DNA from 3 places in the Pseudomonas sp. MF08831 genome. Region 3 is predicted to be linked to each of the others. Evidence: predicted binding sites of a transcription regulator. Region 3 holds the regulator's gene; each other region holds the start of a gene.

Region 1 (4,811 bases), on a different contig from region 3:
CCGCTGGAACCACCGACCCGCCGCCCGAGACGCTCGGCCAAGTAATGCATGGCCGCCAGTGACAGCGCATCCGGTACCTTGACCATCGCATCAATCACCTTGGGCAAAAACGACGCCTCGACGCGTGGCCGGCCGATCCCTTCGATCCGCGAACCGCAATCCAGGCGCAAGCTGGCGTCGCCCGTCTGGTAATAGTCAAAGAACACCGAGCGTTCGGCGTCGGCACACAGCACGCGGGTGCAATGCTGGCGATAGCGCACGTAACGCCCCAGCGTCGCGGTGGTGCCGCCGGTGCCAGGGCTGGAAATCAACCAGCTCGGCTCGGGGTAATGCTCAAACCGCATCTGTTGGAAGATCGACTCGGCGATATTGTTGTTCGCCCGCCAGTCCGTCGCGCGCTCGGCATAGGTGAATTGGTCCATGAAGTGACCGCCACTTTCCTGCGCCAACCGCTCGGACTCGGCGTAAATCTGCGTCGGATCCTTCACCAGATGGCTCTTGCCGCCGTAGAAGGCGATCTGGGCGATTTTCTCCTGAGACGTGGTGGCTGGCATCACCGCAATGAACGGCAGGCCAAGCAGGCGCGCGAAATACGCTTCCGAAATTGCCGTCGACCCGCTGGAGGCCTCAATTACCGGCGCGCCCGGCTTGAGCCAGCCATTACACAGCGCGTACAGAAACAGTGAACGGGCCAGCCGATGCTTCAGGCTGCCGGTGGGGTGGCTGGACTCGTCCTTGAAGTACAACTCGATACCCGGCAACCCCGGCAACGGCAAAGGGATCAGGTGCGTGTCGGCGCTGCGCTGGAAGTCCGCTTCAATGATGCGAATGGCTTCGCGGGCCCAGGTACGGTGGTCACTCATAAGGTGCGTCTCTAAAGATTTCAGCGCCAATTTTAGGGAGTTTCCTACACTGCACACAGATACAGTGGCGACTCAAATAGACACACAATTGCTAGGCTCTGGCGCAACGCCGACTCTGCCCGTCCCTTATAACAAATAAGAATATAACTTTTGTTTTAACAACTAACGGTACGGGTTAGGGTACCCACCTATTGAACCTGGATTGGAGAGCATCCCTTGCCTCTGCGTAGCACTTTCACCCGTTTCTTCCAGCTGGAAGCCGCCAGCGGTCTGTTGTTGATCGCCGCTGCCGCCTTGGCGCTGATCATCAACAATTCACCGTTGTCACACCTGTACAACGCGTTTCTCGATGTACCGGTGGTGGCACAGATTGGCGCGCTGAAAATCGCCAAGCCTGCCCTGCTGTGGATCAACGATGGCCTGATGGCCTTGTTCTTCCTGCTGATCGGCCTGGAGGTGAAGCGCGAGCTGCTCGACGGCCACCTGTCCAAACCCTCGCAAGTGGTACTGCCGGGGGCCGCAGCCATTGGCGGCATGGTGGTGCCGGCGCTGATCTACTGGGCTATCAACAAGGACTATCCCGCTGCACTCTCCGGCTGGGCGATCCCCATGGCCACCGATATCGCTTTTGCACTGGGCGTGCTGGCCCTGTTGGGCAAGCGCGTGCCGGTATCGCTGAAACTGTTCCTGATGACCCTGGCGATCATTGATGACCTCGGCGCAATCATCGTCATCGCCGTGTTCTACTCCGCGGAACTGTCCGGTGCTGCTCTGGCCGGTGCAGGGGCGTGCCTGATTGCCTTGATCGCGATGAACCGCCTGGGCGTGATCAAACTCGGGCCCTACCTGATCATCGGTCTGATCCTGTGGGTGTGTGTGCTCAAGAGTGGCGTGCATGCCACGCTGGCCGGCGTGACCCTGGCCTTCTGCATCCCGCTGCGCACCAAAAATGCCGAGCCCTCGCCCCTGAGGACGTTGGAACACGCCCTGCATCCGTGGGTGGCCTACGCCATCCTGCCGCTGTTTGCCTTCGCCAACGCGGGCGTTTCCCTGGCCGGCGTGAGCCTGGAAAGCTTCACTCACCATGTGCCCATGGGCATCGCCGCCGGCCTGTTGATCGGCAAGACCATCGGCGTATTCGGCCTCACCTGGCTCGCCATCAAGACCGGCCTTGCCGCGCTGCCCAGCGGCGCGAACTGGGGCCAGGTGTTCGGGGTGGCGATCCTGTGCGGTATCGGCTTTACCATGAGCCTGTTTGTCGGTTCACTGGCGTTTGTGCCGGGTGCCAGCGAATTCGCCGGGGAGGATCGAATGGGTATTCTGACCGGGTCGATCCTGGCCGCGTGTATTGGCTATGCCGTGACCGCGATGGCGAGTCGCAAGAAAGCCTGAGGGTTGCGAAAGCACCCAAAACCCCAATCGGTGAGCCCGATTGGGGTTTTTCTTTTTCTGAAGATGACACTTACCTCAAACGCCTAAAGACTTTGCGCGCGCCGCCGACTAGTGATTGTGGCGCTACCACTGTCCCTGCCAGGGACACCCGCCCGACACAGCTCTCCAACGCGTATTCAGCCCGAGCGAAAATCCCATGTTCCTGAGAAATATAAGAATCGCTGCCAGAGCCTTCATTGGCTTCGCGGCCATTGCGTCGCTGAGTGTGTTTCTCGGTCTGTTCGCCCTCAAACAGATTGGCGAAGTCCAGTCCCAGGCGGCCGACATTCAGAACAACTGGATGCAGCGTGTCAGGATTCTGGCCCTGGCCAACGCGTCGCTCGACCGTTTTCGCTTGGGCGAAATGGCGCACATCCTGTCGTCAAGCGATGCGGACATGCAGACCTATGAAGACAAATCCGCCGGCCGCCTGAAAAGCGTCAAGGAACAGCTGGCCCAATATGCCGCGCTGCTACGCACACCCGAGGAAAAATCGCGTCTGGATGTGTTCAACCAGAGCCTGGATGCCTACGCGAAGAACCATACCGAAATGCTCAAGCGCTCGCGCTCGGGCGACAAAGCCGGCGCCCGCGACTTTCTCAACAGTATTCGAGAAAGCTACGAGCAGATGACCAAGAACTTCGACCAGTTGATCGACCTCGCCAACAAAGGCGCCGAACAGGCCGGCCAAACCTCCGTAGGCGCTTACCAGCATGCCGTGAGCGGCATCACAATCGTCATTTTGCTGGTCAGTGCCGGCACAGTGCTGGTGGCCTGGTTGCTGACCCGCAGCATTACCGGCCCCATCATTGAAGCGGTGCAGGTGGCCGAAACCATCGCCAAGGGCGACCTCACCCAGCCCATAAACCCTACGGGCAATGACGAAGCCACGCGCTTGCTCCGGGCACAGGAAACCATGCGTAACAACCTGGTGCAGACCCTGCGGCAAATCACCGGCTCATCCAGCCAGCTGGCCGCTGCGGCCGAAGAGTTGAATGCCGTCACCGCAGAGGGCAGCCGCGACCTGCAACAGCAACATGGCGAAATCGAGCAGGCAGCCACGGCCGTCACTCAGATGACCACCGCGATTGAGGAGGTCGCGCGAAACGCGGCATCAACCTCCGACCTGTCCCAGGAATCACGCAGCATTGCGCTGAAGGGCCAACAGCGCATGGTCGAGGCACTGAATTCGATCCAGGCGCTGACCCGTGGGGTCGAGGTCAGCTCAGGGCAAGTGGGCGGCCTCGCCGAGCAGGCCAAAGGCATCGGCAAAGTGCTCGATGTGATCCGCACCATTGCCGAGCAAACCAACCTGCTGGCGCTTAACGCGGCCATCGAAGCCGCGCGTGCCGGTGAGGCCGGGCGTGGTTTCGCGGTGGTCGCCGACGAGGTTCGTGCACTGGCCCATCGCACCGCCCAATCGACCCAGGAAATCGAGCAGATGATCGGCAGCATTCAAGCCAACACGGCCAGCACCGTCAACACCATGCTCGACAGCAGCGCCATGACTCAGCAAACCTTGGGGCTGGCCGAGCTGGCGCAACAAGCGCTGGCAGACATTCTGGCCGCCAACGATGAAATCAATGACCGCAACCTGGTGATCACCACGGCGGCGGCGGAACAAGCCGACGTTGCTCGAGCAGTCGATCGCAACTTGCTGAACATTCAGCAGCTATCGATTCAGTCGGCAGAGGGCTCGACCCAAACGACTGCAGCCTCGCAATCCCTCGCAAGCCTGGCCCACGAGTTGAACACGATGGTCAAGCACTTCCAGGTTTGAAGTCACGCAGCGTGCGCGGCACACCGCGCCTGCAATAAAAAACCCCAACCGATCACTCGGTTGGGGTTTTTTATTGCCAGGACCGGCGTTTAACGAGTAACGCGGCTGGTACCGTCAACGGTCATGATGCGTACACGGTCGCCGATGCGGAAGATTTCATTTTCCTGCACGGCTTGTACGTAGGCACGCATGCTGCCGTCGTCTTCGCGAACGGTGATTTCCACGCCTTGGGTGCGGGTCAGGCCTTCTTCAGTGGCCGAGCCCAACAGGCCGCCGGCTACGGCGCCGATCACGGCGGTCACAATGCTGCCACGGCCGCCGCCGATGGCGCTGCCGCCAACGCCGCCGATGACTGCGCCAGCAGCGCCGCCAATTGGGGTCTTGGTGCCTTCGATTTTCACTGGACGCAGGGATTCAATGGTGCCCATGCGAACGGTCTGTACACGACGCGCCTCGTCACGAGAGTACGAGTCGCCGGTCAGACTCGAGGCGCAGCCACCCAACAGCAACGACAGGGTGGTAAAGCAGGCAACTAGTAAAACGGACTTACGCATAGCATCAACTCCAAAGGACAGGTATTCATTAGACGCTGCGGCTTGGCGCCTGTCACGGCGAGCACCGCAGAAAATTGCTTTCATTCAGCCTTAGTACAGACTGCCAGCACCAGAAAAATAGACGAACGGTTGCACTCAACTGTTCCGAAGAATGTCATGAACGCGTTCATCATTATTGTAGTC
Region 2 (4,811 bases), on a different contig from region 3:
GGTGGTGAGTCTGGCAGTGGGTGATGATTTCTTTGTCTTTGGTCAACCCGAGGTCTTCCAGAATCTGCGGCATGTCGCGGCGGATACGCAGGCTGCGCGCCTTGTCCATGCCGGCGGTCCATTCGAAGTTCACCGCGCCGGGGATGTGTCCGCCCTTGGCTGCGAGCACTTTCTCGCCGGAGTATTCCAGGGGGCCGCGTGCGTCCCAGATACCCAGGTCGGCCGCGCCGAGTCGGCTGTGCAGGTATTCGCGGGTGGCGGTAGGGCCGTCGTGCAAGGTCAGGCTCACCGGCCCGCCGACGGGGGCGGGCACCTCGGTGGATAGCGGGTGCTGACCGTCCAGCCATGCCAGCAGGCCGCCGTCCAGGTAGTGGTATTTCTGGTGGCCGATCACGTCGAGCAACCAGATGAAGCGCCCGGCCCAGCCGCCGCCTTCGTCGTCGTAGACCACGTAGGTGGCATCCGGGGTGTGGCCCAGTTCGCCGAACAATTTTTCGAGGTCGGCCTTGTGCGGCAGCAAACCGGGTGCGGGCGCCTGGCCCAGTTGGGTGCGCTTGGGGTCAACGAAATGCGCGCCGGGGATATGCCCTTCGGCGTAGCGGGCGGCACTGGTGAGGTCCACCAGAATCAGGTGTTCGGCATCCAGTTGACCGAGCAGGTCGCTGGACTCGATCACCAGCGGCAAGCCAGAGAAGTCAGGCATGTGAGGTCTCCTGGGCACAATTGTTGGCGATAAAAGAGGGCGATTGTAGCGCAAGCATCAAGCGCTGCGGTTGGTAAAGCTGTGCAGCGCTTTCTCGATGCATTGAGCGGTTTTGCCGAAGGCCTGCACGGTGGTTTCCGAGAAGGGGCCACCGCCCTGATCGGCGACCATCAGCATCACGACCTTGCCGTTGCAGCTCAACGAACGCAGCAACATGTGTTCGCCATTGAACAGGCGGCGCAGGATCGGCGGCAGCAAGGCCGAGAACTGTGCGTGGTTGTCTGGCGTGAGGCGTACCTGGGCAGATTTTTCCAGCAGGCGCTGCAGCAGCGTGCTGTTGACCACGTCCAGGCTCAGGTTCGCCGCGTCCCTGGGCAAGCCGTCGGCCTGGTGCACGCGCAAGGTGCTCAAGGCGCGGTCCGCCATGAACAGCAAGACGCGCTGCATGCCGCTGGCAACCAGGGCTTCTCGGGCGCAGGTGGTCAGGTGCATGGCATTGGCAAAACGGCTCGGTTCGACCAGCAGCTCGGTGCAACGCTTGCGCCACACGGCGAGTGCCTCGGCAGTGGGCGGCGGCGCCGGCAACAGGCCGCGATGGATTTTCTGCACATGCCACGGCCAGATCAGCGACAACGCCGGGTGCCAGAGGTCAGGCATCAAGGTTGTGCGTGCGCTGGTCACCGCTTGCTGGTGAACCTGTTGCTGCACGTCACTCAGCGGCTCTTGCAGGTACAGCGCGGTGAGGTACTGCCAGCGCTCGGTGTGCGGGCAAGTCCAGGATTCCTGCGCCGACATCGCCAGGCCGTTGGCCAGCAGCACAGTGTTGGCCGGCTGGTTCAGCCAGCGGCGCAGGTTGGGTTCGGCGTCGAGCAATTGCTGTTGGCGCAGCGCGTCGTCTTCACGGGCGATGCGCAGCGCCTTGACCAGCAAGCGCTGTTCAGTCAGCAGCAGGTTGTAGCCTTGGGAGACCCAGATTGGCAGGTGCCAGGCTTCGGTCAAACCGCGGCACAAGTCCAGCAGGCGCACACCGAACAGTGCCTGTTCGACCTTGTGTGCCGACTGGCCTTTGTGGATCACCCGCAGTTCCCATTCTTCCAGAAGCTTGGGGTACGCGACGGCCATCGGCCACAGCGGCGACAGAAACAGCAGGCTGCCCCAATGAATGTCTTGCCACAACCGCGCAAGGCGGCTGGCGAACAAACCGTTGGCTTGCTGGGAGGCGTGCTGGCTCACCAGCAGCAGTTGGCGCAGGGCCACCGGAATGTCTTTTTCCGGCACCGAGGGCAGGCGCGCCAGCAACTCCTCGGCGCGTTTGAGGCCGAGGCGGTTGAGCGCCACTTCGAGGTTTTCCGCCGGCCCCGACAGGCTGCCATGGGCCTGGCCGTTAGCCTCGCGCATCACGCTGAGCACCAGCGCCGGGCTGTGTTGCATCAGCTCGGCAATATCCCGTAAAGAACTACGGCTATCGCGGATGGCCTTGCACACGCGTTCGTGACTAGCCTGAGGAACAGGCAGCAGCACATCGTCCAGGCGCTTTATCCAAGCCGCGAGGGTAGTAGGTTTTGTCGTTGGAGCTGTCGTTTCATTAGCCATGATTGGGGCGCGATCATCACTTGCGTTCTACACGCCCGGAACGGGCCGAATTGGCTTTTCGCCTTAACGGGCTATAGTCTGGCGCAGTTTTGCCGATAAGTAGAACAAGAGTTTTCAGCTTCACCCAATATGTCCATGAACCCGACGGCGCAAGTACCAATCTCCTATGGCTAAAATTATCGGCATCATCGTCGTCATCGCAAGTGTGCTCGGTGGGTACGTCCTGTCCCACGGTAAAATTGCCGCGCTGATCCAGCCCTTCGAAGTGTTGATCATCGGCGGTGCCGCGTTTGGCGCATTCCTGCAGGCCAACCCCGGCTACATGACCATGCACGTGATCAAAAAGTCGCTGGGCATGTTCAGCTCGCGCTTCTCCCACACCTTTTATTTGGAAGTGCTGGGGCTGATCTACGAGATCCTCAACAAGAGTCGCCGCGAAGGCATGATGGCTATCGAAGGCGACATTGAAGACGCCGCCGCCAGCCCGATTTTCGCCAAGTACCCGGCGGTGCTCAAAGACGAGCGCATGACCGCCTACATCTGCGATTACCTGCGCATCATGTCCTCCGGCAACATGGCGCCGCACGAGCTGGAAGGCTTGTTCGACATGGAGTTGTTCAGCCTCAAAGAAGAGCTGGAACACCCATCCCACGCCGTGACCGGCATCGCCGACGGCATGCCCGGTTTCGGTATCGTCGCGGCGGTACTCGGCATCGTGGTGACCATGGCGTCCCTGGGCGAAGGCGACCAGAAGGCCATCGGTATGCACGTGGGCGCGGCCCTGGTGGGTACCTTCTTCGGTATTCTCGCGGCCTATGGTTTCTTCGGCCCTCTGGCGACCTCCCTGGCGCACGATGCCAAGGAAGAAGTGAATTTGTACGAAGCAATCAAGGCCTGTCTGGTGGCTTCGGCGTCCGGCATGCCGCCATCGCTGGCGGTGGAGTTCGGGCGCAAGGTGCTGTACCCGAAACATCGCCCAAGTTTTGCCGAGCTGGAACAAGCGGTTCGCGGTCGCTAAGTCATGGAAAACAACCAGCCGATAATCATCAAGCGCGTCAAGCGCTTCGCTGCGGGGCACCATGGCGGCGCCTGGAAAATCGCCTTCGCCGACTTTGCGACGGCGATGATGGCGTTCTTCCTGGTGCTGTGGCTGATGTCCACCGCCACGCCCGAACAGAAGATCGCCATCGCCGGTTACTTCAAAGACCCGATTGGCTTTTCGGAAAGCGGCACACCGTTTGTCATCGACCTGGGCGGCTCGCCGCAGTTGGCGCCCGAGCGCACCATCAACCCGGAGGTCAAGACCGAATCGCCGCAGGAAAACATTCCAATCGAGCGCGATACCGTCGAGGCCATGGCCGAGCAGGTCGAGCAGGAACGTCTGGAATTGTTGCTGCAGGAACTGCAGACCAAGGTTGAAGAGAATCCGCAGCTGCTCAAATTCAAGGATCAGATTTCTTTCGAGATCACGCCGGAAGGCTTGCGCATCCAGATCACCGACGCCGCCAACCGGCCGATGTTCGACTCTGGCAGCGCGCGTCTGAAACCCTATTTTGAAGACATCCTGCTGGCCATGGCTGACACCATCAAGGCGGTGCCGAACAAGATCAGCATCAGCGGCCACACCGACGCCAAGCCGTATGCGGGCCAGGGTGACTTCGGCAACTGGGAACTCTCGGCCAACCGCGCCAACGCCGCCCGCCGTGCGCTGGTCGCGGGCAGCTACCCGGACCCGCAAGTGGCGCGTGTGGTGGGTTTTGCGTCGTCGCAGCTATTTGATCCTAAAGATCCGTTCAACCCGATCAACCGTCGGATTGATATTGTCGTGCTGACCAAAAAGGCCCAGCGTGCGATCGAAGGCGATCAGGGCGCAGCGCCGGCGGCACCGACCCAAGGCGAGGGCGCACCGGGCGAAGTGCCGGCCGACCCGAACGCGATTCCGCCAGGGCAGGAACCGCTGCCGGCCCACGAGCTGCGGCAGAAGCTGAACCTGTTTGATGATGGTGGGGTGAAAGATCCTACGGCGCCTGGGTCGTAACAGAGCGATTGTGGCGAGCGGGCTCGCCACAACGGTTCAGTAACTGCTCTCGGGCAAGCTCGCAATAATCGACCGGTAGCTGTTCATGCGCTGCTGCTGAACGCGACCGTCTTCCAGCGCCTTGAGCAGTGCACAACCGGGCTCGCGGTCGTGTTTGCAGTCGCGGAAGCGGCAGGTGCCGATCAGGTCGTTGAACTCGATGAAGCCCGCTTCCACATCGCTGCGGCTGACGTGGCCCAAGCCAAATTCACGAATACCCGGGGAGTCGATCAGCTCACCGCCGCCCGGGAAGTGGAACAACCGCGCGGTGGTGGTGGTGTGGGTGCCCTGGCCGGACAGTTCCGACAGCGGGCCGACACGGGTGTCGACTTCCGGCAGCAGGCTGTTGACCAGCGACGACTTGCCCACGCCCGACTGGCCGACGAACACACTGATGCGCCCGTCCAACTGCTGTTGCAGCTGTTCCATGCCATTGCC
Region 3 (4,811 bases):
GCAGTCGACCAGCGCGTGTTCGACTCGATGCGCTTTGAACTCAACGGCCTGCGTGAGCTGCTCGAAGTGCAGCTGGGCTCGCTGGCGTGGAACCAGTTGCAAGGCAGCAAGCCGCAACAAGCCAACCTGTGGCGTCGCCTGCAACGCATCGGTCTGTCTGGCCCGTTGTCCCGCGACCTGCTGGCGCTGACCGCCGAAGTTGAAGAACCACGCCAGGCCTGGCGCATGTTGCTGGCGCACTTGGCACGCATGATCGTCACCCCGGAAATCGAACCCCTGGAAGAGGGCGGTGTGATTGCCATGGTCGGCCCGGCCGGCATGGGCAAGACCACCACCCTGGCGAAACTGGCAGCGCGTTATGTGCTCAAGTACGGCGCGCAGAATATCGCGCTGGTGAGCATGGACAGCTACCGCATTGGCGCCCAGGAGCAGCTCAAGACCCTGGGCCGCATCCTCAACGTGACGGTGACCCACGTTGACCCGGGCCAGTCGCTGGCCAATGCCCTCGACCCGCTGCTGCGCAAGCGCGTGGTGCTGATCGACACCGCCGGCCTGCAAGCCAGTGACCCGGCGCTGCGCATGCAGCTCGAAAGCCTGGCCGGGCGCGGCATCAAGTCAAAAAATTACCTGGTGCTTGCAACCACCAGCCAGAAACAGGTTCTTACCGCTGCATATCACAGCTACAAGCGTTGCGGCCTGGCCGGTTGCATCCTCACCAAGCTCGATGAAACCGCGAGCCTGGGTGAAGTGCTGAGCCTGGCCATCAGTCATGAATTACCGGTCGCCTACCTGACCGACGGGCCGCGGATCCCGGATGATCTCCATCTGCCGCGCCGTCATCAGTTGGTCAGCCGTGCTGTCAGCGTGCAAATGCAAGAAGAGCCTAGCGAGGAAGCGATGGCCGATATGTTCGCCGACCTTTACCACAACCCCGCCAAACGGGTCGGTTAAGGCCAGGATGAACACCATGAAATGTATCTACATCGATGGTCTGCAAGCGATTCACGCGGCCAAGCCATGTAGCCTGCGTCTAAGCAAGACAAGGTAAAGAAATAAAATGGGCAGCATGCATCCCGTACAGGTGATCGCGGTGACCGGCGGCAAAGGTGGCGTCGGGAAAACTAACGTGTCAGTGAATTTGTCCCTGGCCCTGGCAGAGCTTGGCCGTCGCGTCATGCTGCTGGATGCTGACCTGGGCCTGGCGAACGTCGACGTTCTGCTGGGGCTGACACCCAAACACACCCTTGCCGATGTGATCGAGGGCCGCTGCGAGCTGCGCGATGTGCTGCTGCAAGGCCCCGGTGGCATTCGCATCGTGCCGGCCGCCTCGGGCACCCAGAGCATGGTGCACCTGAGCCCGGCGCAGCACGCCGGCCTGATCCAGGCGTTCAGCGATATCGGCGATAACCTCGACGTGCTGGTGATCGACACCGCCGCCGGCATCGGCGAGTCCGTGGTCAGCTTCGTGCGCGCCGCCCAGGAAGTGCTGCTGGTGGTCTGCGACGAACCCACCTCGATCACCGACGCCTATGCCCTGATCAAACTGCTTAACCGTGACTACGGCATGAACCGCTTCCGCGTGCTGGCCAACATGGCCCAAAGCCCGCAGGAAGGGCGCAACCTGTTCGCCAAGTTGACCAAGGTCACGGATCGCTTCTTGGATGTCGCCTTACAATATGTAGGCGCAGTTCCCTATGACGAGTGTGTACGCAAGGCTGTGCAAAAGCAGCGTGCGGTCTACGAAGCGTTCCCTCGTTCGAAGTGCGCACTGGCGTTCAAGGCTATTGCCCAGAAGGTCGATACTTGGCCGTTGCCCGCCAACCCTCGGGGGCATCTGGAGTTTTTCGTCGAGCGATTGGTGCATCAGACGAGCGCAGGACCGGTGCTATGACATCCAGCGGCTACAACCTTTACAAAAAGTCGGCACGTGACAGCCAGGGCGAATTGATCGAGCGCTATGCGCCCCTGGTCAAGCGCATTGCCTATCACTTGCTGGCACGCCTGCCGGCCAGCGTGCAGGTCGAAGACCTGATCCAGGCCGGCATGATCGGTCTGCTCGAAGTGTCGACCAAATACGACGCGAGCAAAGGCGCGAGTTTCGAGACGTATGCGGGTATCCGTATCCGTGGCGCGATGCTCGATGAAGTGCGTAAAGGGGATTGGGCGCCGCGTTCGGTACACCGCAATACGCGCATGGTCAGTGACGCAATTCGCGCAATTGAAGCAAAAACCGGTCGTGACGCTAAAGATCATGAAGTTGCGGCCGAACTCCAATTGAGTCTCGACGATTACTACGGGATTTTGAACGATACCTTGGGCAGCCGCCTGTTCAGTTTCGACGACCTGTTGCAGGACGGCGAACACGAAGGGCTGCACGAGGACGGCGCGAGTGCTCATCTCGAACCGTCACGCGACCTGGAGGACGAACGTTTCCAGGGTGCGCTGGCGGAAGCGATTGCCAATTTGCCGGAGCGTGAGCGACTGGTGTTGGCGCTGTACTACGACGAAGAGCTGAACCTCAAGGAAATCGGTGAGGTCCTGGGGGTCAGCGAATCGCGTGTCAGCCAGTTGCACAGCCAGTGCGCAGCCCGCTTGCGGGGGCGATTGGGAGAGTGGCGCGCGCGCTGACAGGCAGTGTGGGGACACTGCAGACGCTACCGCGAAGGCTTCATGCCTTCGCGGGTTCGTACCGTGGTGCCCTGGGCAGTCCTTTTTGTGTAACGCCTGTTGATTGAAATGGCGCGTCCAGGTGCTGGGCGCGTTTAAGACTGCTTGGAGGTCGAATTGGACAAGAACATGAAAATCCTCATCGTTGATGACTTCTCAACGATGCGGCGGATCATAAAAAACCTGTTGCGTGACCTTGGGTTCACCAACACGGTCGAGGCGGATGACGGCATTACGGCGATTCCGATCCTCAACAGCGGGAGCATCGACTTTCTGGTAACCGACTGGAACATGCCGGGCATGACCGGTATCGACTTGCTGCGTCACGTGCGCGCCGATGAAAAACTGCGCAGCCTGCCTGTGTTGATGGTGACCGCCGAAGCCAAGCGTGAACAGATCATCGAAGCCGCCCAAGCCGGGGTAAACGGCTACGTGGTCAAGCCATTCACTGCACTGGCCTTGAAAGAGAAGATCGAAAAAATCTTCGAACGCATCGGTCATTGATGCTGCCACGGGGGAGCTATGGAGCATAAAGAAACGTCACAGGGCGACTTTGAGTCGACCCTGAAAAAGCATGCTCACCAGTTGGTCGAAAGCCTTGAAAAAGGCCAGTTCGGCGACGCGGTGCAGTTAATCCATGAGCTTAACCAGACCCGTGACCGCGGCCTGTACCAGGAAGTGGGCAAGCTCACACGCGAGCTGCACAGTGCGATCGTCAATTTTCAGATTGACCCGCACATGCCCCAGGCCGAAGAAATTTCGCAAATCACCGATGCCACCGAACGCCTGTCCTATGTGGTCAGGCTGACTGAGGCGGCGGCCAACCGCACCATGGACCTGGTGGAAAACGCCACGCCGCTGGTCAATGGCATGGCCACCGAAGCTCAGGCGCTCAGCGTTGACTGGGGCCGCTTCATGCGTCGTGAAGTGGGGGCTGAAGAGTTTCGTGAGTTGGCGCGTCGGGTTGACGCTTTTCTGTCACGCAGCGAGCAGGAAAACCGCACGGTTTCCAGCAACCTCAATGACATTCTGCTGGCCCAGGATTACCAGGACCTCACCGGTCAGGTGATCAAGCGCGTGACCCAATTGGTCACCGAAGTGGAAAGCAACCTGCTCAAACTGGTGCTCATGGCCGGCCAGGTAGACCGTTTTGCCGGCATCGAACATGACCGCGAAGCGATCCTCTCGGAAAAAGATCCACAAAAACATCTCGCCAAGGGTGAAGGTCCGCAGATTCATGCCGATAAACGTGAAGACGTTATGTCAGGTCAGGATGACGTAGATGACCTGTTATCCAGTTTAGGCTTCTAAGGAGCACCCACATGAGCTTCGGCGCCGATGAAGAAATCCTTCAGGATTTCCTTGTAGAGGCCGGCGAAATTTTAGAGCAACTGTCCGAGCAACTGGTCGAGCTGGAAAGCCGACCGGATGATGCGAACCTGCTCAATGCAATTTTTCGCGGTTTTCACACTGTAAAAGGGGGCGCCGGCTTCCTCCAGCTCCATGAGCTGGTGGAGTGCTGTCACATCGCCGAGAACGTGTTCGACATCCTGCGCAAGGGTGAGCGGCACGTCGACTCGGAACTGATGGACGTGATTCTCGAAGCGCTGGATGCGGTCAACGGCATGTTCAGCGAAGTGCGCGAACGTGCACCGATCACTGCGGCCACGCCGGAACTGCTGGCGGCCCTGGCACGCCTGGCAGAACCGGCCACGTCGGCGGCACCTGTGGCAGCGGCGCCTGAGCCGGTTGTCGAGGCTGAGCCGGATGTGACCGACAGCGAGTTCGAGCAGTTGCTCAACTCCCTCAGTGCGGTGAAGGCCGAAGCTGAAGCACCGCAAGCGCCCATTGCGCCTGCGGCGCCGACCAGCGAAGACATTACCGACGCCGAGTTCGAGTCCCTGCTTGACCAGTTGCATGGCAAGGGCCAGTTTGCCGCCGACGCCGTGGCACCTGCCGCTGCGCCGCAGGCACCAGCGGCGTCTGCCAACACCGACATTACCGACGACGAATTCGAAGCGTTGCTCGACCAACTGCATGGCAAGGGCACCTTTGCGGCCGAAGCCTTGCCGGAAGTCGCGGCCACCGCCACCGCCGCCGCACCTGCTGCCACGGCAGCACCGGCTGGCGACGGGCTGATCTCC

Evidence for each region. Region 3 encodes FliA, which starts transcription of late flagellar genes. Its sites were predicted from a motif close to CTAAAGTTTNNNNNNNNNNNGCCGNTAA; they were not measured.
Region 1: a site for FliA is predicted at 2,339-2,366, ahead of AC19YS_RS24455 (methyl-accepting chemotaxis protein). Genes of this name have one in related genera too.
Region 2: a site for FliA is predicted at 2,368-2,395, ahead of motA (flagellar motor stator protein MotA). Genes of this name have one in related genera too.

What each region holds. Positions count from the first base shown of each region.
Region 1 is NZ_JCBCUX010000014.1:27,514-32,324, forward strand. It holds gene AC19YS_RS24445 (PLP-dependent cysteine synthase family protein) at 1-863, opposite strand, end outside; gene nhaA (Na+/H+ antiporter NhaA) at 1,080-2,255, shown strand; gene AC19YS_RS24455 (methyl-accepting chemotaxis protein) at 2,452-4,074, shown strand; gene AC19YS_RS24460 (outer membrane lipoprotein) at 4,164-4,628, opposite strand.
Region 2 is NZ_JCBCUX010000002.1:195,257-200,067, reverse strand. It holds gene AC19YS_RS04295 (rhodanese-like domain-containing protein) at 1-703, opposite strand, end outside; gene AC19YS_RS04290 (HDOD domain-containing protein) at 761-2,296, opposite strand; gene motA (flagellar motor stator protein MotA) at 2,463-3,314, shown strand; gene motB (flagellar motor protein MotB) at 3,318-4,334, shown strand; gene rsgA (small ribosomal subunit biogenesis GTPase RsgA) at 4,371-4,811, opposite strand, start outside.
Region 3 is NZ_JCBCUX010000016.1:129,372-134,182, forward strand. It holds gene flhF (flagellar biosynthesis GTPase FlhF) at 1-951, shown strand, start outside; gene fleN (flagellar synthesis regulator FleN) at 1,058-1,891, shown strand; gene fliA (RNA polymerase sigma factor FliA) at 1,888-2,628, shown strand; gene AC19YS_RS27105 (chemotaxis response regulator CheY) at 2,797-3,171, shown strand; gene AC19YS_RS27110 (protein phosphatase CheZ) at 3,190-3,978, shown strand; gene AC19YS_RS27115 (chemotaxis protein CheA) at 3,990-4,811, shown strand, end outside.